DNA from 2 places in the Streptomyces sp. NPDC058308 genome. Region 2 is predicted to be linked to the other one. Evidence: riboswitches for the same ligand, from Rfam matches in the RefSeq annotation. Region 2 holds a riboswitch; the other holds the start of a gene.
The links. A riboswitch is a leader RNA that binds a small molecule or an ion and turns the genes downstream of it on or off. The one in region 2 is predicted to bind glycine.
Positions count from the first base shown of each region.

Region 1: another riboswitch for glycine. It lies ahead of gcvT (glycine cleavage system aminomethyltransferase GcvT); the one in region 2 lies ahead of gcvP (aminomethyl-transferring glycine dehydrogenase).

Region 1 is NZ_JBHVZA010000047.1:25,102-40,994, reverse strand. It holds gene ACFVYL_RS36025 (alpha/beta fold hydrolase) at 22-867, shown strand; gene ACFVYL_RS36020 (thioesterase family protein) at 881-1,759, opposite strand; gene ACFVYL_RS36015 (trimeric intracellular cation channel family protein) at 1,853-2,527, opposite strand; gene ACFVYL_RS36010 (M1 family metallopeptidase) at 2,624-4,015, opposite strand; gene ACFVYL_RS36005 (ABC transporter ATP-binding protein) at 4,137-5,321, opposite strand; gene ACFVYL_RS36000 (ABC transporter ATP-binding protein) at 5,375-6,472, opposite strand; gene ACFVYL_RS35995 (ABC transporter permease) at 6,469-7,470, opposite strand; gene ACFVYL_RS35990 (ABC transporter substrate-binding protein) at 7,603-9,357, opposite strand; gene ACFVYL_RS35985 (ABC transporter permease) at 9,460-10,464, opposite strand; gene ACFVYL_RS35980 (enhanced serine sensitivity protein SseB C-terminal domain-containing protein) at 10,763-11,494, opposite strand; gene ACFVYL_RS35975 (enhanced serine sensitivity protein SseB) at 11,750-12,529, opposite strand; gene ACFVYL_RS35970 (AAA family ATPase) at 12,589-13,293, opposite strand; glycine riboswitch at 13,441-13,546, shown strand; gene gcvT (glycine cleavage system aminomethyltransferase GcvT) at 13,696-14,829, shown strand; gene gcvH (glycine cleavage system protein GcvH) at 14,942-15,319, shown strand; gene glyA (serine hydroxymethyltransferase) at 15,343-15,893, shown strand, end outside.
Region 2 is NZ_JBHVZA010000033.1:6,956-22,848, forward strand. It holds gene ACFVYL_RS32235 (MerR family transcriptional regulator) at 1-465, shown strand, start outside; gene ACFVYL_RS32240 (bifunctional nuclease family protein) at 541-1,014, shown strand; gene ACFVYL_RS32245 (MerR family transcriptional regulator) at 1,184-1,798, shown strand; gene ACFVYL_RS32250 (DNA polymerase IV) at 1,880-3,397, shown strand; gene ACFVYL_RS32255 (PRC-barrel domain-containing protein) at 3,429-3,806, opposite strand; glycine riboswitch at 3,951-4,050, shown strand; gene gcvP (aminomethyl-transferring glycine dehydrogenase) at 4,238-7,126, shown strand; gene ACFVYL_RS32265 (DUF5999 family protein) at 7,237-7,443, opposite strand; gene ACFVYL_RS32270 (hypothetical protein) at 7,749-8,333, opposite strand; gene ACFVYL_RS32275 (glutamate--cysteine ligase) at 8,817-10,337, shown strand; gene ACFVYL_RS32280 (substrate-binding and VWA domain-containing protein) at 10,361-12,136, opposite strand; gene ACFVYL_RS32285 (CPBP family intramembrane glutamic endopeptidase) at 12,305-13,108, shown strand; gene ACFVYL_RS32290 (PhzF family phenazine biosynthesis protein) at 13,224-14,045, opposite strand; gene ACFVYL_RS32295 (PadR family transcriptional regulator) at 14,505-15,200, shown strand; gene ACFVYL_RS32300 (SRPBCC family protein) at 15,336-15,767, opposite strand.

The DNA.
Region 1 (15,893 bases), on a different contig from region 2:
GGAGCTACTAGCATTACGGTCATGACAGTCGACGCCCGAGGGTCCTGGACCCTCGACCGGACCTTCGCCGGCCCCACCGGCACCGTGCGCTGGGCCTCCTTCGGTCCCGAAGACGCCCCGCCCGTCGTCCTCGTCCACGGCACGCCCTTCTCGTCGTACGTCTGGCGGGCCGTCGCCCGCACGCTCGCCGTCGAACACCGCGTGTACGTATGGGACCTGCCCGGGTACGGCGCCTCGGAGATGCGGGACGGACAGGACGTGTCGCTCGCCGCGCAGGGCCGGGTCCTCACCGAACTCCTCGCCCACTGGGGCCTGGACCGGCCCGCCGTCGTGGCCCACGACTTCGGCGGCTGCGTCGCGCTGCGGGCGCACCTGCTGCACGGCGCCGCGTACGAACGCCTCGCCCTCGTCGACCCGGTGGCGCTCGCCCCCTGGGGCTCCGACTCGTACCGGCTGCTCGGCGCGAACGCCGACGTCTTCAGCCGGCTGCCGCCCGCGCTGCACCGGGCCATGATCCGCGAGTACATCGCGTCGACGAGCCCGCGCGGACTGCATCCGGCCGTGCTGGACCGCCTCGCGGAGCCCTGGTGCACGCAGGAGGGGCAGGCCGCCTTCTACCGGCAGATCGCGCAGAACGACCAGCGGTACACCGATGAGATCCAGGGCCGCTACGGCGAACTGGAGCTGCCCGTCCTGATCTGCTGGGGCACGGAGGACCCCTGGATCCCCGTGGCCAAGGCCAAGGAACTCGCGGCCCTCGTGCCCGGCGCCGAGCTGCGTCTGATCGAGGGCGCCGGCCACCTCGTACAGGAGGACGCGCCCGCCGAACTCACCGGCGAGCTGGCCCGCTTCCTCGGCAGGGGCTAGCTCAGCCGCACCGCTAGCTCAGCCGCACCCGCGCCAGCTGGCGCGACTGGGCCACAAGGCGGTCCTCGCTGTCCCAGACCTCCGCGTCCTCCTCCAGGAAGCCGCCCGCGAGGTTCCGGGTGGTGATCGAGACGCGCAGCGGTCCCGGCGCCGGGCGGTGGCGGACGTGGACCGTCAGCTCCACGGTCGGGACCCAGCCGGTGAGGCCCATCTCGAAGGCGGTCGGCGGCAGCGCGTCGACGGCGAGCAGCAGGGAGAGCGGGTCCGCGTCGCGGCCGTCCGCGAGGCCGAACCAGCCCCGCATCTCCCCCTTGCCGGACGGCTGCCCGAGCGCCCAGCCGAGCGTGGCGGGGTCGAGCTTGAGGAAGAGCCGGTCAGCGATGGCCGAACTGCCGGGCACCGGGCGGTGGTCGGGAGCGTCCTGCGCGCCGAAGCACTGGTCGAGCGGCGGGAGGGCGGGCGGCGCGGCCGTGGTGCGGACGTCGTCGGGCAGCGCGTCGAGGTCCCCGTACGAGGCGAGGACGCGGATCCGCTCGACCTCGCGGCCCTCCTCGTCGTACTGGAAGAGGGAGGCCTGTCCGGTGGAGAGCGAGCGCCCCGCACGCACCACGTCCGTGCGGATCACGGCGGGGCCGGGGGCCGAGGCGGTGAGGTAGTGCGCGGAGACGGTGAAGGGGTCGGCGTGCGGAAGGGCGTCGGCGAGGGCGCGGCCGAGGACGGCGAGGAGATAGCCGCCGTTGACGGCGTTGATGATCGTCCACCCGGCGGAGAGCTCCGTGTCGTAGACGCCGGGTTCGCGCCGGGTGACCACGGTGTCGCGGTCGAACTCGCTGTCGCCGATGCGCGCGGCCGCCGCCGTTTCCGTCGATGCCGCCGTTGCTGCCGTTTCCATGCCAGCAACGTACAACAGGAAACTACTGAGCGGTAGCTTTTCTGTCGCTACCCCCTCTGCCTCCGCCCCTCTGCCGTCGCCCCTCTGCCGCCCTTAGGGCGTCTCCTCCACCTCGGCCTCCACCGCCGTGGAGCGGCGGTGCCAGGCGCGTGGCGCCCGCCAGTGGTAGTGCAGCGCCATCAGCCGCAGCACGAACGTCGTCACCACGGCGAGGCCGCTGGTGAAGGCCGTCAGCTCCTCGAAGCGGATGCACAGGGCGATCATCGTCGCGCCCACGATGGCGGGCACGGCGTACAGGTCACGGTCCCAGCGGACCAGCGACGGCACCTCGTTGGCGACGATGTCGCGGAGCACACCGCCGCCCACCGCGGTCATCAGGCCGAGGGCGGCCGACGCGGTGAGGCCGAGGCCGTAGTCGTACGCCTTGGTCGTGCCCGAGACGCAGAACAGCCCGAGCCCCATCGCGTCGAAGACGTTCACCGCGAGCTGCGTGCGCTCCACCTCCGGGTGGAGGAAGAAGACCAGCGCGGCCGCGAACAGCGGGGTGATGAAGTAGCCGAGGTCGGTGAAGGCGGCCGGCGGCACCGCCCCGATCACCAGGTCGCGGAAGAGCCCCCCGCCCAGCGCGGTGACCTCGGCGAGCACGGCGATGCCGAAGACGTCGAAGTTCTTGCGCACGGCGAGCAGCGCGCCGGAGATCGCGAAGACGAAGATCCCCACGATGTCGAGCGAGTGCTGGACGGAGGGGGTGAACAGATCCAGGAGCACGCGCCATTCTTACCCGCGCGCGCCGCGGGCCCGCCGCCGCCCTCACCCGGACTAGGGGCTTCGCCGACCAGGCCCCTGTCACCGGCTCCACGGGCCTTACGGAAGCGCCGGCTTCCCCTTCGTGAAGAGCCACGTGGCGAAGAGGCCGTCGAGCTGCTCGCCGGAGATCTTCTCGGCGAGGCCGATGAACTCGGCGGTGCTCGCGTTGCCGTACCGGTGCTGCTGCACCCAGGTCTTCAGGAGCTTGAAGAAGTCCTTGTCGCCGATGCGCTCCCGCAGGACCTGGAGGGTCATCGCGCCGCGCTGGTAGACGGCCGAGGCGAACATCGTGTCGCGCTGCGGGTCGCCGACCGTGATCTGCCAGAAGGCGGAGTCGGCGGGGCGGGAGCCATAGGCGGCGCGGAAGGCGTCGTGGGCGGACTGGGTCTTCTTGTGCTCGGACCACAGCCACTGGGAGTAGGTCGCGAAGCCCTCGTTGAGCCAGATGTCCTTCCACTTGCCGACCGAGACGGAGTCGCCGAACCACTGGTGGGCCAGCTCGTGGGCGATCGTCGACTCGCTCCGGACCGCGGAGTAGACCGGCTTGGTCTGGGTCTCCAGGGAGAAGCCGGCCTGCGGCATGTCGTCGACGATCGCGCCGGTCTCCTCGAAGGGGTACGGGCCGAACACCTCGGACCAGTGGTCGGTCACCTCGGCCGTGATGCCGTACACGTCGACGTTGCCCGTGGGGAGCGTCGGGTCGATCGCGACGTAGATCGGCGTGCCGCCCGGGGTCTTCCCGGTGCGCACGTCGAACTTCCCGATGGTGGCGGTCGCGAGGTAGGTCGCCATGGGCTTGGCCGAGCGCCAGTGCGCGACGCGCTGGCCGCCCTTGTCGTACGTCCCCACCAGACGGCCGTTGGAGACGGAGGTGAGGCCCTTGGGCGCCTTGATGCGGATGTCGAAGGCGGCCTTGTCGGAGGGGTGGTCGCTGGAGGGGAACCAGGTGGAGGCGGCGTTGGGCTCGCAGGCCACGAAGACGCCGTCGCCCGTCTTCATCCAGCCGTAGTCGGAGCCGAAGACGATGGGGCCGCTGAGCGCCTCGGGCACCCCGCCGTAGGTGACCGTCACCGTGAAGTTCTTGTTCTTGCGCAGGGCCTCGCGCGGCGTGATGCGGATCTCGTCGCCGGTGCGCGTGAACCGGGCGCGTCTGCCGTTCACCTCGATCCGGGTGACGTTGAGTTTCTGCAGGTCGAGGTCGAAGGACGACAGGTTCTCGGTGGCGCGCGCGGTGATCGTGGTGCGGCCGTCGAGGCGGTCGGTGTCGGGGTCGTAGGCGACGTCGAGACCGTAATGGCGTACGTCGAAGCCGCCGTTGCCGAGCTGGGGGAAGTACGGGTCGCCGACGCCGTCGGAGCCGGGGTGGGGCGCGGGGGCCGCGGCGATCAGACAGAAGGAGAGCGCCGCGGTCGCGAGCGCTCCCAGACGTGCCGAACGGGAGAGTGCCATGAGTCTTCCCTTCGAACGCGTTCCGATGGGGTGTCCGAGGAAGCGGACACGCAGACTCTGCACTCTCCCGTCAGGGCATGTACATGACCTAGGACGCGTACTTTGCCCGGGTCAACTTGCCTTATGACTCAGTCGACTTCTGACCCTCGTCCTTCGTCACGTCGCCCTTGGAAACGACAGGCTCCGGTTCCGCAGACGCCTTCGCGGCCGTCTCCTCCGCCTTCGGCACCACCGTCACCACCTCGATCGCCTCCTTGGCCACCGCGAGCAGCTTGGTGTCCTCGGGCGCCTGGTCGTCGGCGTTCTCCGGGTGGTGGCACGCCACCTGGTGTCCCGTGGCGAGCGCCGTCAGCGGCGGCTCCTTGGTCTTGCAGATCTCCGTCGCCTTCCAGCACCGCGTGTGGAAGCGGCAGCCGCTGGGCGGGTCGATCGGCGAGGGGACGTCACCCCGGAGCAGGATCCGCTCGCTCTTGACGCCGCGCCGCCTCGGGTCCGGCACCGGCACCGCGGAGAGCAGCGCCTTGGTGTACGGGTGCATCGGCGTGGAGTAGAGGTCCTTGCGGTCCGCCAGCTCCACGATCTTGCCGAGGTACATCACCGCGATGCGGTCCGAGACGTGCCGGATGACCGACAGGTCGTGCGCGATGATCACGTACGTGAGGCCGAGCTCGTCCTGGAGGTCGTCCAGGAGGTTGACCACCTGGGCCTGGATGGAGACGTCCAGGGCCGAGACGGGCTCGTCCGCCACCACGAGCTTCGGGCGCAGCGCCAGCGCCCGCGCGATGCCGATGCGCTGGCGCTGACCGCCGGAGAACTCGTGCGGATAGCGGTTGTAGTGCTCGGGGTTGAGCCCGACGCGCTCCAGCATCTCCTGCACGGTCTTCTTCACGCCGCCCTCGGGCTTGACGCCCTGGAGCTTGAAGGGCGCGCCGACGATCGTGCCGATGGTGTGCCGGGGGTTCAGCGACGAGTACGGGTCCTGGAAGATCATCTGGACGTCCCGGCGGAGCGGACGCATCCGGCCGGTGTTCAGGTGCGTGATGTCCGTGCCCTCGAACTCGACGCGGCCGCTGGTCGGTTCGAGCAGCCGCGTGATCAGCCGGCCCATCGTCGACTTGCCGCAGCCGGACTCACCGACCACGCCGAGCGTCTCACCGGGGCGTACGTCGAAGGAGAGCCCGTCGACCGCCTGCACCGCCGCCTCCTGGCGCTGGAGCAGCCCCTTCTTGATGGGGAAGTGCTTCACCAGGCCGTCGACCTTGAGCAGCGGCTCGGGCGAGCTCTTCGTCTGCGCCGGGATCGTCATCTCCTGGCCCTTCGCAGTGCCTTTGGGGTTCTTATGGTCCTTCGCGGCATCGTTCACAGCTTCGGCGCAATCTCTTCGGTCCAGATCCGGCCGCGCTCGTCCTGCGACATGTGGCAGGCGGAGTAGTGCCCGTCGCCCACCAGGCGCAGCTCGGGACGCTCGCTGCGGGTGATCTGGTCCTTGGGGATGTCCGCGTAGGGACAGCGCGGGTTGAAGGCGCAGCCGCTCGGCAGGTTGATCAGGCTGGGCGGGGAGCCCTTGACCGGGATGAGCCGCTCGGTCTCCTCGCGGTCGATGCGCGGCATCGAGCCCAGCAGGCCCCAGGTGTAGGGGTGCTGGGGTTCGTAGAAGACCTTCTCGGCGGTGCCGCGCTCGACGCACCGGCCGCCGTACATGACCAGGAGCTCGTCCGCCATCTCGGCGACCACGCCCAGGTCGTGCGTGATCATGATGACGGCGGAGCCGAACTCCTTCTGCAGATCCCGGATGAGGTCGAGGATCTGCGCCTGGACGGTCACGTCGAGGGCCGTCGTCGGCTCGTCCGCGATGAGCAGCTCGGGGTTGTTCACCAGGGCCATCGCGATCATCGCGCGCTGGCGCATGCCGCCGGAGAACTCGTGCGGGTAGGAGTCCACGCGCTTGTCGGGCTGCGGGATGCCGACCCGGTCGAGCATGTCGATGGCGCGCTTGCGGGCCGTCTTCTTGTCGACGTCGTTGTGGACCCGGTACGCCTCGGTGATCTGCTTGCCGATGGAGTAGTACGGGTGCAGCGCGGAGAGCGGATCCTGGAAGATCATCGCCATCTCGCGGCCGCGCAGCTTGCGCACCTCGTTGGGGTCGGCGGTGAGCAGCTCCTTGCCGTCCAGCCAGATCTCGCCGGAGATCTGCGCCTTGCGGGCGCCGTACTGGCCGGCGGTGTGCAGGCCGAGGATGCCGAGCGAGGTGACCGACTTGCCGGATCCCGACTCGCCCACGATGCCGAGGGTCTTGCCCTTCTCCAGCTGGAAGCTGAGCCCGTCGACGGACTTGACCACGCCGTCGTCGGTCGGGAAGTGCACCTTGAGGTCGCGCACCTCGAGGAAGGCGGAGGGAGCGGGCGAGTCCGCGACGGGCTCGCCCACCGCTGCTCCGCTCTTGGACAGTTCGGTCATCCCAGCCTCACTCGCGGGTCGATGACGGCGTACAGAAGGTCGACGACGAGGTTGGCCACGGCGATCGCGAGCGCCGCGCACAGGGTCACGCCGAGAATGACGGGCAGGTCCTTGCTGCTGATGGCCCTGACCGCTTCGAGGCCGAGCCCCGGCAGGTTGAACGTGGACTCGGTGAGCACGGCGCCGCCCATCAGGACACCGAGGTCCAGTCCGAAGACGGTGAGGATCGGCGTCATCGCGGAGCGCAGCGCGTGCTTGCGGATGACGGCGGCCTCGCCGAGACCCTTGGCGCGCGCGGTGCGGATGTAGTCCTCGCCGAGCACTTCGAGCATGGTGGCTCTGGTGAGGCGGGCGTACATCGCGGCGTTGAGGAAGGCGAGGACGATCCACGGCAGGATCAGCGTCTGGAGCCAGACGCCGGCCGAGTCGTCGGTACTGAGGCTGTCCGCGATCTTCACCCAGCCGAGGTTGTGGACGAAGATGCCCATCGCGATCATGCCGGTGAAGAAGACGGGGAGCGAGACGCCGCCGAGGGCGACGGTCATCGCGGAGCGGTCCCAGATGGAACCCCGCTTGAGGGCGGAGACCACACCGGTGGCGACACCCGCGGCGAGCCACAGGACGCAGGCGCCCGCGGCGAGCGCGCCGGTGACGGGCAGCGCGTCCTTGAGGGTCTCCCAGACGGGCGCCTCGGTGCGGAAGGAGTAGCCGAAGCAGGGCGCCGGGCAGTGTGTGACGTCACTGCCGTTGACGTAGTCACGCCCCATCGGGATGCCCTTGATGAACTCCCAGAACTGGACGAGCAGCGGGTCGTCGAGCCCCAGTTTGGTCCGGATGCCTTCGATCTGCTCGGCTCCGGTGGCCTTGCCGGCGAAGAGGACGGCGATGTCCTGTCCCGCCCACTTGGGCAGCATGAAGAAGACGGTGAAGGTCGCGAGCAGTACGACCAGCACCATGATGATTACGGCGATCAGGCGCCGGATGAGATAAGCAAGCACTGTGCGCGGCCCGGCGGTGGCCGGAGCCCCCTTGTGAGGAGCTCCGGCCACCGCCCGGGGCCATCACCTGCCCTTCGGACTGGCGGGATTCGGCGGCGGTGGAACGAACAACTACTGGCTCCCTTGCGGGAGTTACTTGACGACGCCGAGCGAGGCGTAGTCGTAACGGCCGTTGTAGCCGTCGGACATGTAGGCGTTGGTCAGCCGCGACCCGCGCCAGGTGATGTTCTTCTCGTAGAGGAAGGGCATCCAGTCGGCCTGGTCGAGGATCTTCTTGTCGAGTTCCTTGTAGACCTCGCCGGCCTTGGCCGGGTCGGTCTCTGCGATCGCCTTGTCGAAGAGCGCGTCGACCTTCTTGTCCTTGATCTGCGACTCGTTGTAGTTACCGGTCGGGTTCAGGAAGCGGCTGTCGAACAGCGGCTGCGCGTAGCCCTGGCCGGAGGGGAAGTCCGGGCCCCAGCCGCTCATCGTCATGCCGTAGCCGCGCTTCTTCACGACGGACGGCGAGCCGGTGATGCTGGAGGTGTCGGCGCCGTCGAGCGAGTCGACCTGGACCTTGATGCCGACCTTGCCGAGCGACTGCTGCAGCGCCTCGGCGGCGTCGACCTCACCCGGGTTGTTGCTGCGGGCGGTGAGCTTGGTCGTGAAGCCGCCCGGCTTGTTGCACTGCTTCAGCTCGTCCTTGGCCTTGGCGGCGTCCGGCTTGCCCTTGCGCGCAAGGACGCCGTACGGGTCGTACTTGCTGTGGCCCGGGATCGCCACGGGGAAGGTGCTGTTGGCGATGTCGCCGGCCGCGACCTTGCCGCCGCGGGTCTGCTGGATGCTGTCGTAGTCGGTCGCGTAGAACACGGCCTTGCGGCAGTGCACGTTGTCGAACGGCTTCGCGTTGTGGATGAGCGCGACGTAGCGCACGAAGGACGTGTGCATGTTGTCGACGTTGGCGCGGTGGTCGGTGACGGCGCTGACGCGGCCGGACTGGGTCATGCCCGTGCCGTTGAGGTCGACGTCGAAGTCACCTTCCATCAACTTCTTGTCGTTCTCCTCCTGGTTGGCGGAGAACGTCACGTCGATCTTGTCGGGCAGCGCCGCGCGGATCGGGTCCGAGGACTTCTTCCACTTGTCGTTGCGGACCAGCACGATCTTCTTGTTGGACTTGTACTGCTGGAACTTGTACGGGCCCGCGGAGAACGGCCGCTGGGTGTACTTGGCCTTGGTGTCCTTGGCCTCCTTCACCGGCGAACCGGTGGGCATGGCCAGGAACTGCTCGAAGTCACCGTTGCGCTTGGGCAGTTTGAAGATGATGGTCTGGTCGTCGGGGGTCTCGATCGCGTCGAGGCCGCCCTTGTCCTTGTAGGGGCCCTTGTACTTGCCCTTGGGGTCGAGCGTCTGGCGGATGTAGCCCGGACCACCGGTGATGGTGTCCGTCGCCCAGGTGCGCTCGATGCCGTACTTGATGTCCTTGGAGGTCAGCTTGGAGCCGTCCTCCCAGGTCAGACCGGCACGCAGCTTGTACGTGTAGGTCTTGCCGTCGTCCGAGATCTTCGCCGTGGAGGTGGCGAGGTCGGGGACCAGCTTCGTGCCCGCCTTGCCCGGCTTGGTGTCGTAGGTCACCAGCTGCCGGGTGTAGAAGCGCATGAAGTCCCACGTCATGCCGTAGTAGGCGCGCTGCGGGTCGGCGGAGTCCAGGTCCTGCTTGCCGACCATCTTCAGCGTGCCTCCCTTCTTCTTGGAAGGGCTGGCGACCTTGTTCAGCGCCGCGTTGTAACCGGCACCCTTGGAGTCGCTGTCGTCACCGTCACCGCCGCCGCACGCCGTGGTGGTCACCAGTGCCGCGACGACGAGGGCCGCACCGCTGGTGAGCCGTCGTTTCGAGGAAACTGTGGGCATTTTCTCGTAACCTCCGAGATTCGCGGTCCCTGGCCTTGAGCTGCCGGAGAACCATGGTTAAAGCCACCTGACATGCGGCAGGGGCAAGCCAGTCGGGACCTTCTAGCGCGTCCCCTTCGGGTCGAGCGCGTCCCGCAGCCCGTCGCCGAAGAGGTTGAAGGCCAGAACGGTGATGAAGATCGTGACGCCCGGGAAGACCATGAACATGGGGTCGTGCTCGTACGTCTTGAGTGCGTCGCGCAGCATGCCGCCCCACGAGGCCGTCGGCGGCTTGACGCCGGCGCCCAGGAAGCTGAGGGCCGCCTCCGTGAGGATGTTGGTCGGGATCATCAGCGTCGCGTAGACGGTGATGGGGGCGACCAGGTTGGGCAGCAGTTCACGGAACAGGATGTGGCGCTTGCCGCCGCCGAGGCTGCGGGCCGCCTCCACGTACTCGCGCTCACGGAGCGAAAGAGTCTGCCCCCTGACGATCCGTCCGACGTACGGCCAGCCGAAGAAGCCGATGACCATGACGAGGATCGCGACGCGCACGCTGGTGCCTTCGAGGCCGAGCAGGTCGTCGGGGAGCACGGAGACCAGCGAGATGATGAAGAGCAGCTGCGGGAAGGAGAGCAGCACGTCCATCACGCGGCTGATCAGCGCGTCGATCCAGCCGCCGAAGTACCCGGCGATGATCCCGAAGAGGGTGCCGAGCACCACGGCGACGATCGCCGCGAGGAACGCGACCAGGAGCGAGATCCGCGCGCCGAAGACGATCCGGCTGAAGACGTCGCGGCCCTTGTTGGGCTCGACCCCGAAGAGGAAGTCGCCGCTCACGCCGCCGAGATCGCCCTTGGGGAGACCGGTCAGCTCATCGAGCTTGTCCTGGTTGAAGTCGTTGGGCGGGTGCCCCAGCAGGTCCACGATCAGCGGCGCGAAGACGGCGACCAGCACCAGTACCAGCACCGTGATGCCGCCCGCCAGGGCGACCTTGTCCCGCTTCAGGCGGTTCCAGGCGATCTGCTTGAGGGACCGGCCCTCGACCTTTTTCACCCCTGCATCAACTGCGGGGGCGACGTCCTCGGTCGGGTCCGCGTCCGCAGGTGTGTCATGCAATGGTGCCGTCATCGTGGCAGGGACCCCTCTCAACCGGTGGTGACCGGCCCGCACTTGCCGCTGTAGCGACGTGATCAGTCCGTCGTACCCAGGGGCGAAGGCCCCTTGGAGCGGGAGTCTTCATCCACGTCGCGATCTGTTACCAGACTTGACGGGGAAAGGATGCGCAACCGTGATGCTGATCGAGGTGTTCCGTTATCCGGACGCCAGTGAACGAGGGGCGAACACGGGGCAGTTGGGGTGCAATGCTTCACGCGGGTCCATAGGGCCCCACCCGCATCACAACGGACATCACCTCCGTCGGCGCTGCTCAGTACGGCGCGGGGTAGCCGTAACCGCTCGCCGGCGCCGGGGCCGCCTGGGCCTCGCGGTCGTAGAACGGCCGGGTGTTGGCGCGCAGCCACATCGCGACCGGGTCGTCATCGTCGGCCATCGCGACCGTCGAGACGGGCAGGCCCTCCGGGACGGCCGGGATGGACTGCTGCATCATCGTCCGGATCGCGTCCACGGACGTCGGCGACGTGTCGTACACGTCGAGGCCGATGGCCAGATAGGGCGCACCGAGCGCGGGCTGCACCCAGGCGCGGCGCAGCGAGCGGACCATCGGGGTGCGGTGCGCGTTCTGCGTGAGCAGCGCGTAGAACTGGGGGATCTCGATGCTCGGCTCGGTGAGCCGCAGGGGGCCCGCGGGCAGCAGGTCCAGGCCCGTGGCCATGCGGCGCAGATCCAGCCAGGGGATGCCGACGCCGCCGCCGGGCGCGTGCGGGTTCAGCCAGAGGCCGTAGTGGTCGGGGTAGAGGGTGCGGGCGATGTCGAGACCGCGCACCACTTCATAGCTGCGGTTCCAGCCACTGGCGGAGAGCTCCTGGGCGGAGGTCACACAGGGGGCGTAGCCGATCCCCTCGACCTCCATGTTCCCGTACTGGGCGTCGGGCGAGCCGGCCTGACCGTGCCAGAGCAGCATCCACACCTGGTCGGCGGCGAGGGCGCGCAGCAGTGCCTCGTAGGCGTCGTAGCGCCCGGGGGTCACCTGGCGCAGCATCTGCTCGACCTGTCCCCCGGCGCCCGAGCCAGCTCGTGCAGGGGAGACCCCATCACCCGCGGCCGTGCCCGACGCACTCACCCGTAACCGCCCCTTCGCTTCGCACCCGAACCACCCGAGAGCCCCGTCGCCGGGCACGGACGTGCCCCGACCGGGTCATGGAACCAGCTTAAGCGGCGATCCTGGCACGGACTTGACGTACGACACCTCAGGTCCTGACGTACGACACCTCAGGTCCGCGGGGCTCGCCCGGGCTCAGGCCCCGCGGTGGTAGAAGGGCCGGACCCGCGCGCGCAGCCAGTCGCCCACCGGGTCCTGCGCCACGTCGAGGAGTACCAGGTTCACCGGCCAGGGGACCGGCACCTGGCCGAGGGCGCGGCCCAGAGCCTCCATGGGAAGGTCGCGGGCGTTGCCGTCCCAGGTGGACAGCTCGACGCCGACGAAGAGCGTCGGCTCGTCCGTCTCGACGGACGCCAGGCAGCGGCGGGCGGTGAGGACGACCCCGGCCGCCTCGAACTCCCGTCCCGCGGCGGCCAGGAAGTCCACCGGGTCGTGCTGCCAGTCCGGCTCGTAGAGCTTCACCCGCCCGCCGGTGGCGGGTCCGTCGAGCTCGGAGCGGCCGGCCCGGCAGAGCTCGGCGACGGCGGGCGGCGGCAGCGGGACGCCGACGGTGCCGTCCGGGTTCAGCGCGATGCCCAGCTGCGGCGGGAGGCCGCGGGCGAACTCCACGGCGGGCGCCACGGTGTGGCCCATCCGGTCCGCGGCCTCGCCCAGGGCCTGGCGGAACTGCTGTTCGGAGGTGAAGACGGGCACGTACGCCTGGCCCTCGATCTCCAGGGTCGGCAGGTCCAGGGTGCCGCTGTCGGGGCCGCCGCCGTTCGGCAGCGGGATCCAGACCTGGCTGCGGCCGAGGACCTCCACGATCCGGCCGCCCGCGGACGCGGGGGCGCCGAGAGAGGCCGCCAGGACCTCCTCCAGTTCGTTGCCCGGCCATCCACCGTAGGGATGGGCGTGTGCCTGCGCCGGAAAGTCCATCTGTCCAACCCCTGCTCGCGACCGCTCTGCCTGCGGCTCGAACCCTAACGCCGGGGCGCTCAGCGGTCGAAGGCGATCCCCCGCAGGACCTGCGCCGCCGCGCGGTCCAGGAGCACCGCCGAACCGCAGCCGCGCGGCAGGTCGCCGCGCTCGGCGGCGCCGACGAGCCGCCCGACCGTCCTGCGGTGGCGCGCGAAGGCGTACCGCGAGACGCCGCGGCCGCGCTCGTGCTGGCCTCGCAGCGCCGTCTGCACCGGCACGTCGAGGAGCAGGAGGTGCAGGGCCGCGCCGCGCCGGGCGGCCTCGCGGGCAAGCCAGCGGCGCACCCAGGGCTGGGTGCCGCAGTCGTGCACGACGAGGCTCACCCCCGCGCGCAGGGTGCGGCGCAGTCCCGCGTAGTGCGCGAGGCGGACCAGGGGGCGGTAGAGCGCGTACGGCAGCAGGCGCGGCATGCGGCGGGCCCAGCGGTCGCGGGTGTCCTGGGAGTCGATGCGCGGGCCGGTGACGGCCTGCCGCATCAGGGTCGATTTCCCGCCGCCGGGCAGCCCGGAGACGACGACCAGGTCGCCCTCGCCGAAGGTGAGGCGGTGCGGGCTGTGGCCGGCCCGTCGGCGGAAGTCGCGGACGACGGCCACGGGAAGCGGTCCGCAGCTCTCCGTGGCGGGGGCGGCGGGCTGCTTCGGCAGCGCCACCCCCGCGGTCGCCAGCCCGGTGGTCGTGGCGTGGACACTGGTCCTGCTGCGCACCGTGATCGGCCTCCCCATAGCGGTCACGTACTGCTTCCCCGGCAAGTGTAAAGAGAAGGTAATGCGGCACAAGCGTGTCCGGGCCGCGGGATCCGTGGCCGGTCACGGGTCCCCCTGGACAGAGTCGCGTGCAATGATGTGCCCGCCAACTCCATACCGGCCGTTTGAATCCGCGCGGGAGAGTCCCCGGAGCCAGCCAGTGCTGGGCCCGGGGCGCCGAAGGAGCAAGTCCCTCCCTTGAATCTCTCAGGCCCCGTACCGCGCGGGCGAGGCACATCTGAAAAGCGGGCCGCCCCGGCGGTCCCACCCAAGGTGCAAGCCGGGCGTCTCGGACACCGAGCCGCTCTCGGCGAACCTCTCAGGTTCCGATGACAGATGGGGAGGATCGACCTCGCCCGTCACGCCCTGGGAGTTCCCTTCATGAGCACTGCCCCCCGTCTGACCGCCCTCGACGCCGTGCATCGCCGCCTCGGCGCGACCATGACCGATTTCGCGGGCTGGGACATGCCGCTGCGGTACGCCAGCGAGCGCGACGAGCACAACGCCGTGCGCACCAAGGCCGGTCTCTTCGACCTCTCCCACATGGGCGAGATCACCGTCACCGGACCCGAGGCCGCCGACTTCCTGAACTACGCGCTGGTCGGCAACATCGGCTCGGTCGGCGTCGGCCGCGCCCGCTACACGATGATCGTCGCCGAGGACGGCGGCATCCTGGACGACCTGATCGTCTACCGCCTCGGTGCGGCCGGTGCCCCCGAGTACATGGTCGTCGCCAACGCCTCCAACGCGCAGGTCGTGCTCGACGCGCTGACCGCCCGCGCCGACGGCTTCGACGCCGAGGTCCGCGACGACCGGGACGCGTACGCCCTGCTCGCCGTCCAGGGCCCGGAGTCCCCCGGCATCCTGAAGTCGCTCACGGACGCCGACCTGGACGGGCTCAAGTACTACGCGGGCCTGCCCGGCACCGTCGCGGGCGTCCCCGCCCTCATCGCCCGCACGGGCTACACCGGCGAGGACGGCTTCGAGCTCTTCGTCTCCCCCGGTGACGCGGAGAAGCTGTGGGGCGCGCTGATGGAGGCGGGCACGCCCGTCGGCCTGGTCCCGGCCGGCCTCTCCTGCCGCGACACGCTGCGCCTGGAGGCGGGCATGCCGCTGTACGGGCACGAGCTGACCGCCGAGCTGACGCCGTTCGACGCCGGACTCGGCCGGGTGGTCAAGTTCGAGAAGACGTCGCAGTCGGAGGGCTTCGTGGGCCGCGCCGCCCTCGCGGCCGCCGCCGAGCGCGCCGAGGCCGCCCCGCCGCGCAGGCTCGTCGGCCTGATCGCCGAGGGCCGCCGCGTCCCGCGCGCGGGCTTCCCCGTGGTCCTGGACGGCAAGGTCATCGGCCAGGTCACCTCGGGCGCCCCGTCCCCGACGCTGGGCAAGCCGATCGCGATGGCGTACGTCGACGCGGAGCACGCGGCGCCGGGCACGCCGGGCGTGGGCGTGGACATCCGCGGCAGCCACGAGCCGTACGAGGTCGTGGCCCTGCCGTTCTACAAGCGACAGAAGTGACGCTCGTAGCGTTGTCCCCCGCGTGGGACCCGGCGCCCGGGGCCCCGGAAGTGATCCCACGCACATCAGTCCCGTTCCGCAGCACCCACCCGCGTACAGGAGAATTCAGGTCATGAGCAACCCCCAGCAGCTGCGTTACAGCAAGGAGCACGAGTGGCTGTCGGCCACTGAGGACGGCGTGGCGATCGTCGGCATCACGGAGCACGCGGCCAACGCGCTCGGTGACGTCGTCTTCGCCCAGCTCCCCGAGGCCGGTGACACGGTGACCGCGGGCGAGTCCTGCGGCGAGCTGGAGTCGACCAAGTCGGTCAGCGACCTCTACTCCCCCGTGGACGGCGAGGTCGTCGCCGCCAACCAGGACGTCGTCGAGGACCCCTCGCTGGTCAACTCCGCCCCGTTCGAGGGCGGTTGGCTGTTCAAGGTGCGCATCTCGGGCGAGCCGGACGACCTGATGACCGCCGACGAGTACACCGCATTCACCGCCGGCTGACCCATACCGATAGGGATCGTGTGATGTCGCTTCTGAACACCCCTCTCCACGAGCTGGACCCGGACGTCGCCGCCGCCGTCGACGCCGAGCTCCACCGCCAGCAGTCCACCCTGGAAATGATCGCCTCGGAGAACTTCGCTCCGGTCGCCGTCATGGAGGCCCAGGGCACCGTCCTGACCAACAAGTACGCCGAGGGCTACCCCGGCCGCCGCTACTACGGCGGCTGCGAGCACGTGGACGTGACCGAGCGACTCGCGATCGACCGGGTCAAGGACCTGTTCGGCGCCGAGTACGCCAACGTCCAGCCGCACTCCGGCGCCTCCGCCAACCAGGCCGCCCTCTTCGCGATCGCCCAGCCCGGCGACACGATCCTCGGCCTGGACCTGGCGCACGGCGGCCACCTCACCCACGGCATGCGCCTGAACTTCTCCGGCAAGCAGTTCAACGTGGTCGCCTACCACGTGGACGAGGCCGGTCTGGTCGACATGGCCGAGGTCGAGCGCCTGGCCAAGGAGAACAGCCCCAAGGTGATCATCGCGGGCTGGTCCGCCTACCCGCGCCAGCTGGACTTCGC
Region 2 (15,893 bases):
GCGCTGGAGCGCGGTGAGCAGCCTCCGATGCCGTCTCTGGGGCGTCAGCGGGACGGTGGCGACGCGCAGGGCCGGCACGAGGCCCAGGGGCCGACGGTGGCCCGTGTGGGCCGTGCCGAGCTCCTGGCCGCCGCGGAGATCGACGAGGTGCAGCTCGGCGAGTGGGAGGCCTACGGGCTGGTCGCGCCGCTGCCGGACGGCGGCTACGACGCGGAGGCCGTCACGGTCGCCACGCTCGTCGTCGAACTCGGCCGATTCGGTATCGAGCCACGGCATCTGCGGGCCATGAAGGCCGCCGCCGAGCGGGAGGCCGGGCTCGTCGACCAGGTGGTCGCGCCGCTGCGGCGGCACCGCAATCCGCAGACCAGGGCCCATGCCGAGGCCCGAACCAAAGAGCTCGCCGGGCTCACGGGCAGGCTCCATTCGGCGCTCGTGCAGACGGCACTCGGCGTCAGACTGCCCTGACTCGGAGCACGCCCGGCCGCTACTCGGCGGGTGCCCGACTACCCAAACCTGCCAGCCACGTCCTAGGGTTGCTGTGTGAACGAGCTCGACGTCGTAGGTGTCCGGGTCGAAATGCCCTCCAACCAGCCGATCGTGCTCCTGCGTGAAGTGGGAGGCGACCGGTACCTCCCCATCTGGATCGGACCAGGTGAGGCAACCGCCATCGCCTTTGCGCAGCAGGGCATGGCACCCGCACGGCCGCTGACCCACGACCTGTTCAAGGACGTGCTGGAAGCGGTGGGTCAGGAGCTCTCCGAAGTGCGCATCACCGACCTGCGGGAAGGGGTCTTCTACGCGGAGTTGGTCTTCGCCAGCGGTGTCGAGGTGAGCGCGCGGCCGTCCGACGCCATAGCGCTTGCGCTGCGCACCGGGACGCCGATCTTCGGCAGTGACGGTGTCCTCGACGACGCCGGCATCGCGATCCCGGACGAGCAGGAGGACGAGGTGGAGAAGTTCCGCGAGTTCCTCGACCAGATCTCGCCCGAGGACTTCGGCACCAACAGCCAGTGAGCCGCTTACAGCGGCCCGCGTCGGACCATTCGGCTAGCCTTTCCCCGCGGTGCGGTACGGGAAACCACTCTCAGGGTGATTATCACTCGGCGTGCCGAGTGTGGCGATCGTTGACGAGCCCCTGGCGACTGCCTACCGTCGAGAAGGCAGGTCAAGGAGGGAGGTCGGCGTGAGAAGCAGCGGCGACGGTACGGCGGTGGACGGTGGTTACCCGCTCCACGGCGGTGCCTCCGACCACTCTCCGAATCGACCGATGGCGGTCCAGGGGAGCGGGGACGCGACGTCCGGGCACGAGCAGATCGGCTACCGCGGTCCCACCGCGTGCGCGGCCGCGGGCATCACCTACCGACAGCTCGACTACTGGGCCCGTACCGGGCTGGTGGAGCCCAGTGTGCGGGCGGCGGGCGGCTCCGGGACCCAGCGGCTGTACAGCTTCCGCGACGTGGTCGTCCTGAAGATCGTGAAGCGGTTCCTCGACACCGGTGTGTCGCTGCAGAACATCCGGACGACGGTCCAGCACCTGCGGGAGCGCGGGTTCCAGGACCTGGAGCGGATGACGCTGATGAGCGACGGTGCGACGGTCTACGAGTGCACGTCGTCCAGCGAGGTCCACGACCTGCTCCAGGGCGGCCAGGGGGTCTTCGGGATCGCCGTGGGCGTCGTCTGGCGCGATGTCGAGGCCGCGCTGTCCCAGCTGCACGGGGAGCGCGTCGACACCGGCGAGACCCTCATCGGGCACAATCCGGCCGACGAACTGGCCAGGCGCCGCAACAAGGCCGTCTAGGCACTTCCCGCACCGGCTCCAGGGCCCGGCGACGGGCCTTGCGACGCCGCGTTGTCAGTGGCATAGGGCAGCATCAGAGATGTGAGAAGCGCGCCGACGATCCTGCATCTGGACATGGATGCCTTCTACGCGTCCGCAGAGCAGGCCGCGAAGCCGAGTCTGCGCGGAAAAGCCGTGGTGGTCGGCGGTCTGGGGCCGCGGGGTGTGGTCGCCACCGCTTCGTACGAGGCGCGTCGTTTTGGAGTGCACTCGGCGATGCCGATGGGGCAGGCGCGGCGGCTCGCGCCGAACGCCGCCTATCTCGTGCCGCGCTTCGGGCTGTATCGCGAGGTCAGCGAGCAGGTGATGGGGCTGCTGCGGCAGCTGTCGCCGCTCGTGGAGCCGCTCAGCCTGGACGAGGCCTTCGTGGATCTGGAGGCCGGCGGCGTCGCCGACGACGCGGAGACGGCCCGGGCGGTGGGGGAGCGGCTGCGGGCGGACATCAGGGCGGTGACCGGGCTGACCGGGTCGGTGGGGCTCGCCGTCTCCAAGATGCTGGCCAAGATCGCCTCCGAGGAGGCCAAGCCGGACGGGCTCAGGCTGATAGCACCGGGGTCGGAGCGGGCGCTGCTCGGGCCCAAGTCGGTGCGCATCCTGCCGGGGGTGGGACCGGCCACGGGGGATCATCTGCGGCGGGCGGGCATCACCACGGTGGAGGAGCTGGCGGAGGCGGGCGAGGACGAGCTCGTACGGCTGCTGGGCAAGGCGCACGGGGGCTCGCTGTACGGGATGGCGCTCGCGCACGACGAGCGGCCCGTGGTGGCCGAGCGGGACACGAAGTCGGTGAGCGTCGAGGACACGTACGACGTGGACATCCACGACCGGGTGCGGGTCCGGGGCGAGGTCGCGCGACTCGCCGAGCGGTGTGTGCAGCGGTTGCGGGCGGCGGGGCACTCGGGGCGGACCATCGTGTTGAAGGTGCGGCGCTTCGACTTCTCGACACTGACGCGGTCCGAGACGCTGCGCGGGCCCACGGACGACCCCGGGGTGGTGCGGGAGGCCGCGGCGCGTCTCCTTGAGTCCGTGGACACCACGGGCGGGGTGCGGCTCCTTGGCGTGGGTGTCTCCGGCCTCGCGGACTACACGCAGGAGGATCTCTTCGCGCAGGCGCAGGCCCAGGCTGCCGAGGTCGAGGCGGAGGCGGCGGCGGCCCTCGCGGCGGCCGGAGGTGGCGCGGAGGCGGAGCCCGAGGGCGGCGGGAGCGGTGGCGGTGTGCCCAAGGAGCCGGTGCCGGGTGAGCAGGCGGTGGAGAGCGCCGAGGATCCGGTGGCGCCGGCCGAGCGGCGGTGGGCGGCCGGTCACGATGTGCGCCATGCCGAGTACGGGCACGGGTGGGTGCAGGGGAGCGGCCTCGGGCGGGTGACGGTGCGCTTCGAGACGCCGTACTCGCCGCCGGGGCGGGTGCGGACGTTCCGTACGGAGGATCCGGACCTGGTGCCGGCCGAGCCGTTGCCGCTGGTCGCCGCGGAGGCGCCGGAGGAGGTCCGCGGGGCGGGCGCTGAGGCGGGGCTTGAGGTGGCGTCCAGCCCGGCTCGCGTGGAGGTGGGGGACCAGGGCTGAGACGGGGTGGCCGGAAAGGGACGACGCCGGGTCAGGGAGGTTCTGTGCCCGCGATGCGGCCGAAGCTCTGGTCGGGTGGCGGGGACTGTGGTGGTGTCGTGTCCAGGCCGTAGTGGTGGTAGAGCTGGAGTTCCTGCTCGGGCGAGAGGTGGCGGCCGACTCCGAAGTCCGGGGCGTCCCTGATGAGGGCGCGGTCGAAGGGAATGCGCAGGGTGCCGTCCCCGAGGAGCTCGCTCGGCTCCAGCGGGACGAAGGCGTCGCGGCTGAACAGGCCGGTGCGTATGGCCGCCCACTCCGGGGCGCCGGTGGCGTCGTCGAGGTAGACCTCGTCGATGGTGCCGATCTTGGTCCCGTTTCGGTCGAACGCCTTGCGGCCGATCAGGTTGCGCGGATCGATGTCGGTCTGCACGGGCCCTCCAGCTGGTCGCGGCCTGACGAAATCGGGTGCAACTCATCCTTATTCGTTCGTAGTCACTACGAAAGAGCACTTCGGGGCAGGTGGCCACTCGAGGGATCGGCCATGGTCCTCGCTGGTAGGCTGGCTTCCGGCCGCTGACCCCGTGCGGGAGAGCTCTCCGGAACACACTTTCCGGGGGCGCCGAAGGAGCAAATCCTCCCCGGAATCTCTCAGGCACCCGTACCGCACGGACGAGGTCACTCTGGAAAGCAGGGCGGGCGTCGGGCGGGCACGTTCCGAACCCTTCCTCACCGACGGTGAAAGCAGATCTGTCGAGAGACGGGACTGTGAAGCTCTCAGGTTGAGATGACAGAGGGGGAGGCCGTCCGGGTACCCGCGCCGTGGTACCCCTCGCAGGTCGTGCTGACCAGGAGGCCTCCGCAATGACTGCCACCAATCGCATCCCGCTCTCCGAGCTCGAGCAGGGCATTCCCTTCGAGCAGCGGCACATAGGGCCCGATGCGGAAGCGCGGGCCAAAATGCTCGCCCAGGTCGGGTACGGCTCGCTCGACGAGCTGACGGCCGCCGCGGTGCCGGATGTGATCAAGAACGCCGAGGCGCTGAACCTGCCCGGCGCCCGTTCCGAGGCCGAGGTACTGGCCGAGCTGCGCTCGCTGGCCGACCGGAACCAGGTCCTCGACTCCATGATCGGGCTCGGCTACTACGGGACCTTCACCCCGCCGGTCATCCTGCGGAACGTGATGGAGAACCCCTCCTGGTACACCGCCTACACCCCGTACCAGCCCGAGATCTCGCAGGGCCGGCTCGAGGCGCTGCTCAACTTCCAGACCATGGTCGCCGAGCTGACCGGCCTGCCCACCTCCGGGGCCTCGCTCCTGGACGAGGGCACCGCCGCCGCTGAGGCCATGGCCCTGTCGCGGCGCATGGGCAAGGTCAAGAACGGCGCCTTCGTCGTCGACGCCGACACGCTGCCGCAGACCATCGCCGTGATCCAGACCCGCGCCGAGCCGACCGGCGTCGAGGTGGTCGTCGCCGACCTGAGCGAGGGCATTCCCGCCGAGGTGGCCGAGCGCGGCGTCGTCGGCGTCCTGCTGCAGTACCCGGGCGCCTCCGGTGCCGTACGCGACATCAAGCCGCTCATCGACCAGGCGCACGAGATCGGCGCGGTCGTCACCGTCGCCGCCGACCTGCTCGCCCTGACGCTGCTCACCTCGCCCGGCGAGCTCGGCGCCGACATCGCCGTCGGCACGACCCAGCGCTTCGGTGTGCCGATGGGCTTCGGCGGTCCGCACGCCGGTTACATGGCGGTCCGCGAGAAGTTCGCGCGCAGCCTGCCCGGACGGCTCGTCGGCGTCTCCGTCGACGCCGACGGCAACAAGGCCTACCGCCTCGCGCTGCAGACCCGTGAGCAGCACATCCGCCGCGAGAAGGCCACCAGCAACATCTGTACCGCTCAGGTGCTGCTCGCGGTCATGGCCGGAATGTACGCCGTCTACCACGGGCCCGATGGCCTGAAGTCCATCGCCCGGCGCACCCACCGGTACGCGACGCTGCTCGCGGCGGGCCTGGCGGCCGGTGGCGTCGAGGTCGTCCACGGCGCGTACTTCGACACCCTGACCGTGCGCGCCGAGGGCAGGGCCGAGGAGCTCGTCCGTGCCGCCCGCGAGGGCGGCGTGAACATCCACCTGGTCGACGCCGACCACGTCTCCCTCGCTTGTGACGAGACCACCACGCGGGCGCAACTGGCGGCCGTGTGGGGCGCGTTCGGGGTCGAGGCCGATGTCGAGTCGCTCGACGCCACCGTCGCGGACACGCTGCCCGCGGGCCTGCTGCGCGAGGACGACTACCTCGCCCACCCGGTCTTCCACCAGCACCGCTCCGAGACGGCCATGCTCCGCTACCTGCGCAAGCTCGCCGACCGTGACTACGCGCTCGACCGCGGCATGATCCCGCTGGGCTCCTGCACCATGAAGCTCAACGCGACCACCGAGATGGAGCCGGTCACCTGGCCCGAGTTCGGCTCGCTGCACCCCTTCGCCCCCGCCCAGCAGGCGCAGGGCTATCTCACGCTCATCCGTGAGCTGGAGGAGCGGCTCGCCGAGGTCACCGGGTACGACAAGGTCTCGCTGCAGCCCAACGCGGGTTCGCAGGGCGAGCTGGCCGGCCTCCTCGCCGTACGCGGGTACCACCGTGCCAACGGCGACGAGCAGCGCACCGTCTGCCTCATCCCGTCGTCCGCGCACGGCACGAACGCCGCGAGCGCCGTCATGGCGGGCATGAAGGTCGTGGTCGTCAAGACCGCCGACGACGGCGAGATCGACGTCGAGGACCTGCGTGCCAAGATCGAGAAGCACCGCGACGAGCTGGCGGTGCTGATGATCACCTACCCCTCGACGCACGGCGTCTTCGAGGAGCACGTCGCCGACATCTGCGCCCAGGTGCACGAGGCCGGCGGTCAGGTGTACGTCGACGGGGCCAACCTCAACGCCCTGGTGGGTCTGGCCAAGCCGGGCCACTTCGGCGGCGACGTCTCGCACCTCAACCTGCACAAGACCTTCTGCATCCCGCACGGCGGCGGTGGCCCCGGCGTCGGTCCGGTCGGTGTGCGCGAGCACCTCGCGCCGTACCTGCCCAACCACCCGCTGCAGCCCGCGGCCGGCCCCGAGACCGGTGTCGGCCCGATCTCCGCGGCGCCCTGGGGTTCCGCGGGCATCCTGCCGATCTCCTGGTCGTACGTGCGCCTCATGGGCGGCGAGGGCCTCAAGCGGGCCACCCAGGTCGCGGTGCTCTCCGCCAACTACATCGCCAAGCGGCTCGAGCCGCACTTCCCGGTGCTCTACACCGGTCCCGGTTCGCTCGTCGCGCACGAGTGCATCATCGACCTGCGGCCGCTCAGCAAGGCGACCGGCGTCAGCGTCGACGACATCGCCAAGCGGCTCATCGACTACGGCTTCCACGCGCCGACCATGTCCTTCCCGGTCGCAGGGACGCTGATGATCGAGCCGACGGAGAGCGAGGACCTGGGCGAGATCGACCGGTTCTGCGAGGCGATGATCGCCATTCGCCGGGAGATCGAGAAGGTCGGCTCCGGCGAGTGGGCCGCCGACGACAACCCGCTGCGGAACGCCCCGCACACCGCCGCCGCGCTGAGCGGTGAGTGGGAGCACGGGTACAGCCGCGAGGAGGCCGTCTTCCCGGCCGGTGTCGTCGCGTCGGACAAGTACTGGCCGCCGGTGCGCCGCATCGACCAGGCGTACGGCGACCGGAACCTGGTCTGCTCCTGCCCGCCGCTGGATGCGTACGAGGACTGATCACCGCGCTCGCCCGGCGCGGGCATGCGGCGGGGCCGGTTCGGAGAGTTCTCTCCGGGCCGGCCCCTCGTCTTTCCTGTGCTGCGCTCGTGCGGTTGTGCCAGCGGTGCTCAGGCGGCTGTCATGACCTGATCGGTGCCCAGCGGTCGATGTGGGGCGATGATCTGGCCGTCCGGCAGCAGCTCACCGGTGTCCTCGAAGAGCAGGACGCCGTTGCACAGCAGGCTCCAGCCCTGTTCCGGGTGGCTCGCCATGAGGAGCGCGGCTTCCCGGTCGGCGGAGTCGGCTGTCGGGCACGGTGGTTGGTGCTGGCACATGGAAGGGTTCTTTCGCTGCGATGAGATGGCTGTGACGTCGGTCCTGTGGCTCGATGCGGTGTTCATAACCGCCCCCCGTTGTAGTCGGTCCGATCCCAGTGTTGCCCTCCGCGCGTCAATTCGCAGGGAATTTGCCGCAGCGGCTCCTACTGCTTAATGACGTATCACCCGCGCGGACGGTTCAGCCCAACTTGGCTGTCTCTTCGGGTGGTTCGGGGTGGCCTGAGTGGGCTAGTCCACTCGGGTGGGCAGCACTGTGCCCCGCGGCCGGGGGCGGCGGGGCACGAGAGGCGGATGGGGCGCTGTCAGGCGGGTGAGGTCAGAAGAGGTGCCGGTGTCAGGCGGTGGTTGAGCATCGGAAGGAGTTCGGCGACGCGGTGCGGGCGGTGGGCCGCGATGCCGGGCGGGGCGGGTGCCAGCGGGACGAGCAGGTCGTTGGCGGCCAGCGTGCCCCCGGCGCCGTCGTCCGTGCAGTCGCGGTGCAGCCAGAGGGTGAGCATATAGAGCTCGGGCACGGAGAGCAGCCGCGGCTGGCACGGCATCGGCATGGCCTCGGCGTGCCGCAGGGCGCGTTCTGTGGAGGCGATGTACGGGCCCTCGAAGAAGTGCGAGAACGCCCACCCGTCCGGAGTCAGCATCGTCTCGGCCGCGGCGACGGCGCGCTCGCCGCAGCGGATCAGGAAACGCCAGCCGGCGAGGCGGGTGGGCGAGGTGCCCTCTGGAGTGATGCGGTCCAACACGTGGACCGGCAGCGGGAGTTCCGGGCTCGCCGGCCCTTGTGCCGTACGGAGGGACGGGGTGCGGGCCTCACGTACGGCAGTGGGGGAACCGAGTGCCGCGAGGACGCTGCGCAGGGCGGGCGCGGGAGCCGGGGGGACATGCAGCGGCATGGTGGGTCGCCTCTCTCATTCGACAGGCACGGTGGAACGGGGGCAGGTGCGTGACGGCGCTGTCAGCTCTGGGTCAGAGGGGCGGGGGCTGGGAACCGCGAGCGCCAACTCTCTGCCTAGAGTGCGGAGTTTATACGAGGTGTGTTCGAGCGGTGTTTCAGCTAGAGGCACCGGATATTGTCGGCAAGGCGTTAATGCGCCGTCCTTGTGGGACATTTATCCCGATTTTTCGCGGGCTCTGCCTTCATGACCTCGGATTTCCCGCGGTACGCGGTCGGCCGATTCCTGTCGGTGCTTTTGACCAGGTGGTTCGGAACGGAATCTTCACTGTGCCGCATGCCTGGTGAATGTGCCGGACAGCAACTGCGACGAGCCTAGCGGCCGGTGGTCCCGGGCGGGGCGTTATCGATCACATTGCCTGGGCATCCTCCCCCGTACACAGCGGCCGGACCCTTGGCTGCCCGTTCTAGGAGGGACGCTTCGATGGGGGAGAAGGTCGTGGCGGGCACGTTCGACCTGGCCGATCGGAACCACTACCGCGGCAAGCTCCGGAAGTGTCTGGCGGGGCTGGAGCGATTGTTGGATGAGGGGCGATTCGACCGGCCCAAGAATCTGATGGGCATGGAGATCGAGTTGAATCTCGCCGGTCCTGACGGGCTGCCGAGGATGTTGAATGCGCAGGTTCTGGAGCGCATCGCGAGCCGGGATTTCCAGACGGAACTCGGAATGTTCAATCTCGAAGTGAACATTGCCCCGCACCGGCTCGGCGGACGCGTGCTCGACCGGCTCGCCGAAGAGCTGCGCACCGGCCTCAACTACGCCCACAGGAAAGCGAACGAGCTCGCCGCCGGCATTGTCATGATCGGAATTCTGCCGACGCTGAACCGTGCCGATCTGGTGTCCGCGAATCTCTCCGACGTCGACCGCTACGCCCTGCTGAACGACCAGATCGTGGCGGCGCGCGGCGAGGACTTCGCCCTGGACATCCAGGGCGTGGAGCGGCTGACCTGCACTTCGGCGTCGATCGCGCCGGAAGCGGCGTGCACCTCCGTGCAGTTGCACCTGCAGGTCACGCCGGGCCGCTTCGCCGATGTGTGGAACGCGGCGCAGGCCGTCGCCGCGGCGCAGGTGGCCGTGGGCGCCAACGCGCCGTTCCTCTTCGGCCGTGAACTGTGGCGTGAGTCGCGGCCGCCGCTGTTCCTGCAGTCCACCGACACGCGCCCGCCCGAGCTGCAGGCGCAGGGCGTGCGGCCGCGCACCTGGTTCGGGGAGCGGTGGATCACCGGGCCGCTGGAGCTCTTCGAGGAGAACCTGCGGTACTTCCCGGCGCTGCTGCCGCTGCTGGAGGAGGAGGACCCGCTCGGCGTCCTCGACGCGGGCGGCGTGCCACGGCTCGGTGAACTCGTCCTGCACAACGGCACCGTGTACCGCTGGAACCGCCCGGTGTACGGCATCGCCGACGGCGTCCCGCACCTGCGGGTGGAGAACCGCGTGCTGCCCGCGGGGCCCACCGTCACCGATGTCATCGCCAATGCCGCCTTCTACTACGGCCTGGTGCGGGCGCTCGCCGAGGAGTCGCGGCCGGTGTGGTCCCGGCTGCCCTTCGAAGCCGCCGCCCGCAACTTCGACGTCGCGTGCCGCGACGGCATCGACGCCACGCTGCAGTGGCCGCGGCGCGGCAGGCTCGGTGGCGTCGCCGAGGTGGCGGCCGTCCAGCTCGTACGCGAGGAACTGCTGCCGCTCGCGGCCGCGGGTCTCGACGCGTGGGGTGTGGAGGCCGCTGACCGGGCCCTGTACCTCGGGGTGATCGAGGAGCGGTGCCGGCGGCGGGTCAACGGGGCGTCGTGGCAGGCGACGACGTACCACCGGGCCCGGGAGAGCGGCCTTTCCAGGGAAGAGGCGCTGGCCGCGACCACCCGCCGGTACTGCGAGCTGATGCATGCCGGGGAGCCCGTCCACACCTGGCCCGTGGGGCTGCGGGAACCCGCGGTGCCGACGGGCTGAGGCTCCCGGCCGGGCGCCTTCGCTCAGCCCTGGTTGCTGCCCGCCTGCATGATGGCCTTGAGGATGACCGCGTGGATCTGCGCCGGGTCGTCGACCTGGTGGCCGGAGCCGCCGGTCGCCTCGGCGATCTGCTGGACCTCGTCCTTGTCCGCGTCCGGGCCGACGGCGATGGCGATGATCGGCACCGGCTGCTTGGGGTCGGATAGGTTCTCCAGCCGGGAGATGAGGGAGCCGCGGGAGATGCTGTCCGGGTCCTGGTTGGCGCCGTCGGTCAGGATCACGAGGGCGTTGAACTTGCCGCGCGCGTACGTCGACCGCGCTTCCTTGTAGGCGGCGAGCGTGGTGTCGTACAGGCCGGTGGCGCCGCCCGGCACGGGCTGCAGATCGCTGAAGGCGTCGGACATCTCGTCGCGGTGGGTGCCGCCGCCCTTGCGGTCGCCGAGGCGCTCGGTCGGCTCCAGCACGCGGTAGTCGCGGGCACCGTCAAGGCGGGTGGCGAACTCCCACAGGCCGATCTCGTCCTCGTCCGTGAACCCCGCGAGGGCCTGGAGGAGCGAGGACTTGGTGACCTCCATACGGGACTGGTTGCGGCCGGGGACGAACTGCCGCATGGACTCGGAGGCGTCGACGACCGTGCTGAGCCGCGCGCTCTGCACGGTGATCGTCCACATGCCCAGGGTCTCCTGGAGCTGCTTGTCGGAGGGCGGATCGGTGGCCTCGGCGGCGTAGGGCTGCGGGGCGCGGCCTCCCGCGGCGGTGACCAGTTTGCCGGAGGGCCGGTCGGAGTCGGTACGGAAGCCGTGCTCCGTCAGGATCCGTTGCCCCTCCTCGTCGCTGAACATCGTCATGAAGCGCAGCGCCGCGCGGCTCATGTCGGTGGACATCTCGTCGTCCTCGACCAGGGTGTACGGGTAGTCGAGCCGGGGCGAGCCGTCCTTGGGGTAGAACAGGTCGAGACTGTTCTCCTCGCCCGCCGACGCGTTGTGCGCGTACGCGGCCTGTTCGGAGAGGATCAGGGCCTGGTTGCGGCGGGGGTTGCCCTGCTCGGTGCCGGAGCCGTCGCGGGAGAGGGTGTCCAGGAGCTGGCCGTCGCTGTCCGAGGTGCGGGCCGACAGGGCTTTGGCCAGGGCGGCGGCCCGGGTGCCGCCGTCCTTGCCGCCCTGCTTCTTCGCCGACGCGCCCAGCGTGGCGAGGGCGAGCAGGCCGGTCGCGCTGCGCGCGGGATCGGCGGCGCCCAGGCGGAGTCTGTCGCCCTTCATGGCGGCCGAGGTCAGCGTCGGCCAGTCGTACGTCTTCTTCGGCCAGCCCAGCGCTTCGGCCGCGGACGGGACCATCCCGATGCCGACCGGAGACGAGGCGATGTTGCCCGCGGGCGAGATCTTGGTCTGCTTGGAGCCGAGCCCCACCTGCCGGACCCAGGTGCCGGAGTCCGGCACCCACACGTCGTACTCCGGATCGCGCTTGCCCGCGCGGAGTTCGGCGGCGACCTTGTACGAGTCGCGGGCGCTCACCCGTACGTCGATGCAGTGGCCGTCCGAGGTGATCTCCTCCTCACGGGCGTTGTCGGCCGCCTCGCGCAGGGCGGGGGCCACCGCGGGCGCGGCGACCACGTCGAGGCGTACCGCGTCGTCGCCGCAGGAGCCGCCGAAGGAGAGCAGACCGCTGCGGACCGCCGCCGCGGTGGAGCCCGCGATCACGAGGACGAGCGCCGTGGCGATGGCGACCGCACGCCCACGCCCGCGGGGCCGGGGGTCGGGCGCTGCCGTCCCGCGCTCATCGGGCAAGCTGTGACGTCCCATACCGGTGGTGCCCCTCCCTTGAGTGATGGAGCAAGGAGTGAGGGGGCCGTACGCCCGGAACCGGTGTCCGTCCCCCTCGGCCTGTCGCGCACGATCTTCGTAACTTCATTCGAGACCCTAGTGGGGCGGGGATGGGGATGAGGCGGGATTATTCAACTGGAGGCGGAAGTGCAAGCGGAGCCGGGGCCGATGGCCGGTTCTTTTCGAGAGGACGGGACTTCACGACGGATCCTGCGGGACGAGACGTTGCTCGTCCTGGCTCTCTCGCTCGGGGCGAGCGGTGTGTCCGCGCTGATCAGCTTTGTCGGGTCGGTCACCAAGCCCGGCGGTCTGAAGGACCAGGCCGCGACGATGAACACATCGGCGGCGCCGGGTCGGCCATGGCTTGATCTCGCGTGGCAATTGTTCGGTATCGCCACGGCGTTGGTGCCGGTCGCGCTGGTCGCGCACTTCCTGCTGCGGGAGCGCGCGGGGCTGCGGACGATCGGGTTCGACCGGACGCGGCCGTGGCCGGACCTGGGGCGCGGCGCCGCGATCGCGGCGGTGATCGGCAGCACCGGTATCGCTTTCTACCTGGCGGCCCGCGGGCTCGGCTTCAACCTCACCGTGGTGCCCGAGGCGTTGCCCGAGGTGTGGTGGAAGTATCCCGTCCTCGTGCTGTCCGCGGTGCAGAACGCGGTCCTGGAGGAAGTGATCGTCGTCGGCTATCTGCTGCGCAGGTTCGGGCAGTTGGGGTGGACGCCGATGGCCGCACTCGTGGGCAGCGCGGTGCTGCGGGGCTCCTACCACCTGTATCAGGGCATCGGCGGGTTCCTCGGGAACGTCGCGATGGGCGTGGTCTTCGTGCTGCTCTACCGCAGGTGGGGCCGGGTCGGGCCGCTGGTCGTCGCCCATTCCCTGCTGGACATCGGGGCGTTCGTCGGATACGCCCTGCTCGCGGGGAAGGTGGGGTGGCTGCCGACGCCTCCGTGAGGCGGGAGCCGGTCGGTATCGCAGCTGTGGGGACGTACGAGTGGTTCGTACGTCCCCACAGTGCTGTACGGGTCTCTGCTCTCCGTGCCGTACGCGCTCTGCGCGCGGGGCGCCGTCAGGCGAAGAGCTCGCCCTCGATGACCGTGACCGCCCGGCCCGTCAGGACGGTGCGGTCGCCGTGCAGCCGGGTGCGGACCAGGCCGGTGCGGGGCGAGGCCTGCAGGCCGGTGAGTTCGGTGCGGCCGAGGCGCTCGGACCAGAAGGGGGCGAGGGCGGTGTGCGCGCTGCCCGTCACCGGGTCCTCGTCGATGCCGAGACGCGGGAAGAAGCAGCGCGAGACGAAGTCGTAGCCGCCGGACGGGTCCTCGGCGCGGGCCGTGGCGATGATGCCGCGCTCGGAGTGCTGCACGAGGGCCTTGTGGTCCGGGGCGAGCGCCCTGACCGTCTTCTCGTCGGCGAGCTCGACCAGCAGGTCGCCGACCTGCCGACCCGTGTCGTACGCGGCGAGCGGCTCGGCGCCGAGGGCCTGCGCGATCCCGTCCGGGACGTCGGCGGCGGTGAGCGGGGCGGTCGGGAAGTCGAGGGTGAGGGCCCCGTCGTCGTGCGCGGTCGCGGTGAGGACGCCGCTGCGGGTGGCGAAGCGGACGGGGCCCGACGCGGCGCCCGTGGTGTGCAGGACATGCGCCGTGGCCAAAGTGGCATGGCCGCAGAGGTCGACCTCGGCGGCGGGCGTGAACCAGCGCAGCGCCCAGTCGGCGTCGCCGCCCGCGGGGAGCCGGTGGGCGAAGGCGGTCTCCGCGTGGTTGACCTCCCTGGCCACGTGCTGCAGCCAGGTGTCGTCGGGGAAGGCGTCGAGGAGCAGGACCCCGGCCGGGTTGCCGGCGAAGGGGCGGTCCGTGAAGGCGTCGACGATGCGGATGCGGTGGGGAGTCGGCATGTGATGACGGTAGAGGGCCGCGGAGCGCGGGGGTAAGGCCAATTCCGGGTTACTGGACTGGGTTAGGGGGCTGGGGGGGGCGATTGGCTTGCGGGGTGGGGGCTGGGCTGGGGCGTTCATGGCTTCCGTGCCGTGGACCTGGAAGGTCGCGCCCTGACCCACCGCGGCGTCAGTTCCGCTTGGGCCTCCGTCACGAAGCATCGCTCGTGGGGTGCCTGTCGCGTCGAGTCGGGTCGAGTCGGGTCGGGTCGGTCAAGGCTCATTGGCAAAGGGTCGAAGTTCAGCGTCAGAGGACGCCAGGTCGGAAGCAGGGTTGTCAGGCGAACTGTTCCGATATATCGTTGACGCATCGCGATAGATTCGCGACTGATCAAAGATCGGAGTTCCCGATCTGCGACACGAAGACCACGACACGAAGTCGATGGACACCAAGTCGATAGACACCAAGGAGTGATCGCTATGCGTTCCCACGGTTTTGAACACGAGCACGAGCACGGGCGCGGCCATGGACACGGCCGCCGCGGCGGCCCCGGGGGCCGGGAAGGCTTCGGCCGCGAAGGATTCGGCGGATTCGGTGGCTTCGAAGGGCGGCGCGGCGCGTTCGGTCCCTTCGGCCCCGGCTTCGGCGGACCGGGCGGCCCCGGTGGACCGGGTGGCCCCGGTGGACCGGGTGGCCCCTGGGGCGGCCGCGGCGGGCGCGGCGGACCGCGCGGCAGGGCGCGGCGCGGCGACGTGCGCGCGTCGATCCTGGCTCTTCTGAAGGACCGGCCCATGCACGGCTACGAAATGATCCAGGAGATCGCCGAGCGCAGCGGCGGGGCGTGGAAGCCCAGCCCCGGCTCGGTCTACCCGACTCTCCAGCTCCTGGAGGACGAGGGCCTGATCACCAGCGCGAGCGAGGGCGGCAAAAAGCTCTTCTCGCTCACCGAGGCCGGTCGCACGTCGGCCGAGGAAGGCCCCGAAGCGCCTTGGGAAGAGGCCGGGCGCGGGGTCGACTGGGACACCCTGAATGAGATCCGGCAGGCCGGCTTCGGTCTGATGGAGGCGTTCGGCCAGGTCTGGAAGACCGGCAGCAAGGAGCAGCGCGAGAAGGCGGTCACCGTCATCAACGACGCCCGCAAGAAGCTGTACCTGATCCTCGCTGATGAGGACTGAGCTGGTGGAGGCCGACGCCTCACGGCCACGGACGAGGCGCCCCGCACGCATGGTGTGGGGCGCCTCGTTCTCTCTGTGGCGGCCGTTCTTCTACGGGGGCGGGGCGGGACCGGTCGTCTCCGGGGGCCGGGCGGGTCAGACCGTCACCAGTCCGTCCAGCTTGCGCAGCGACTCGTTGAGGGCGGCGGTCGCCGAGTCCTTGAGCTTGCCCGCCATGAGGGACACGGCGGCGCCGGTGAACTCCCCCTCGATGCGGACCAGCGTGCCGGAGCCCTCGGGCGAGAGGGAGTAGCGCGTGCCGACGTTCACGCCCATGGGGCCCTTGCCCGCGATGGCCAGGACGCGGGCGGGCTCCAGCTCCTGGATCGTCCAGTTGACCTCGGCGGGGAAGCCCATCAGCTTCATGTTCTCCACGAAGGTGCCGCCCGGCTCCAGAGTGGCGGGGCCGCCCTGCGGGAAGCTCGTGTGCGTGGAGTTCCACTCGCCGTACGAGGAGAAGTCGGTGAGCTGGGCCCAGACCTTCTCGGCGGGCGCCTCGATGCGTGCTTCCGCGCTGACTTCGGCCATGCGGCCACCCCTTCCCGTCGGACGCTGCGACGGCCGCAGCTACGGTGTCGCGGAACGTAGCCGCAGGGCCTGGAACATTCAATACTGATGAACCGTCAGGTTTGGTGACCCGTCCCGCCGGCCTGC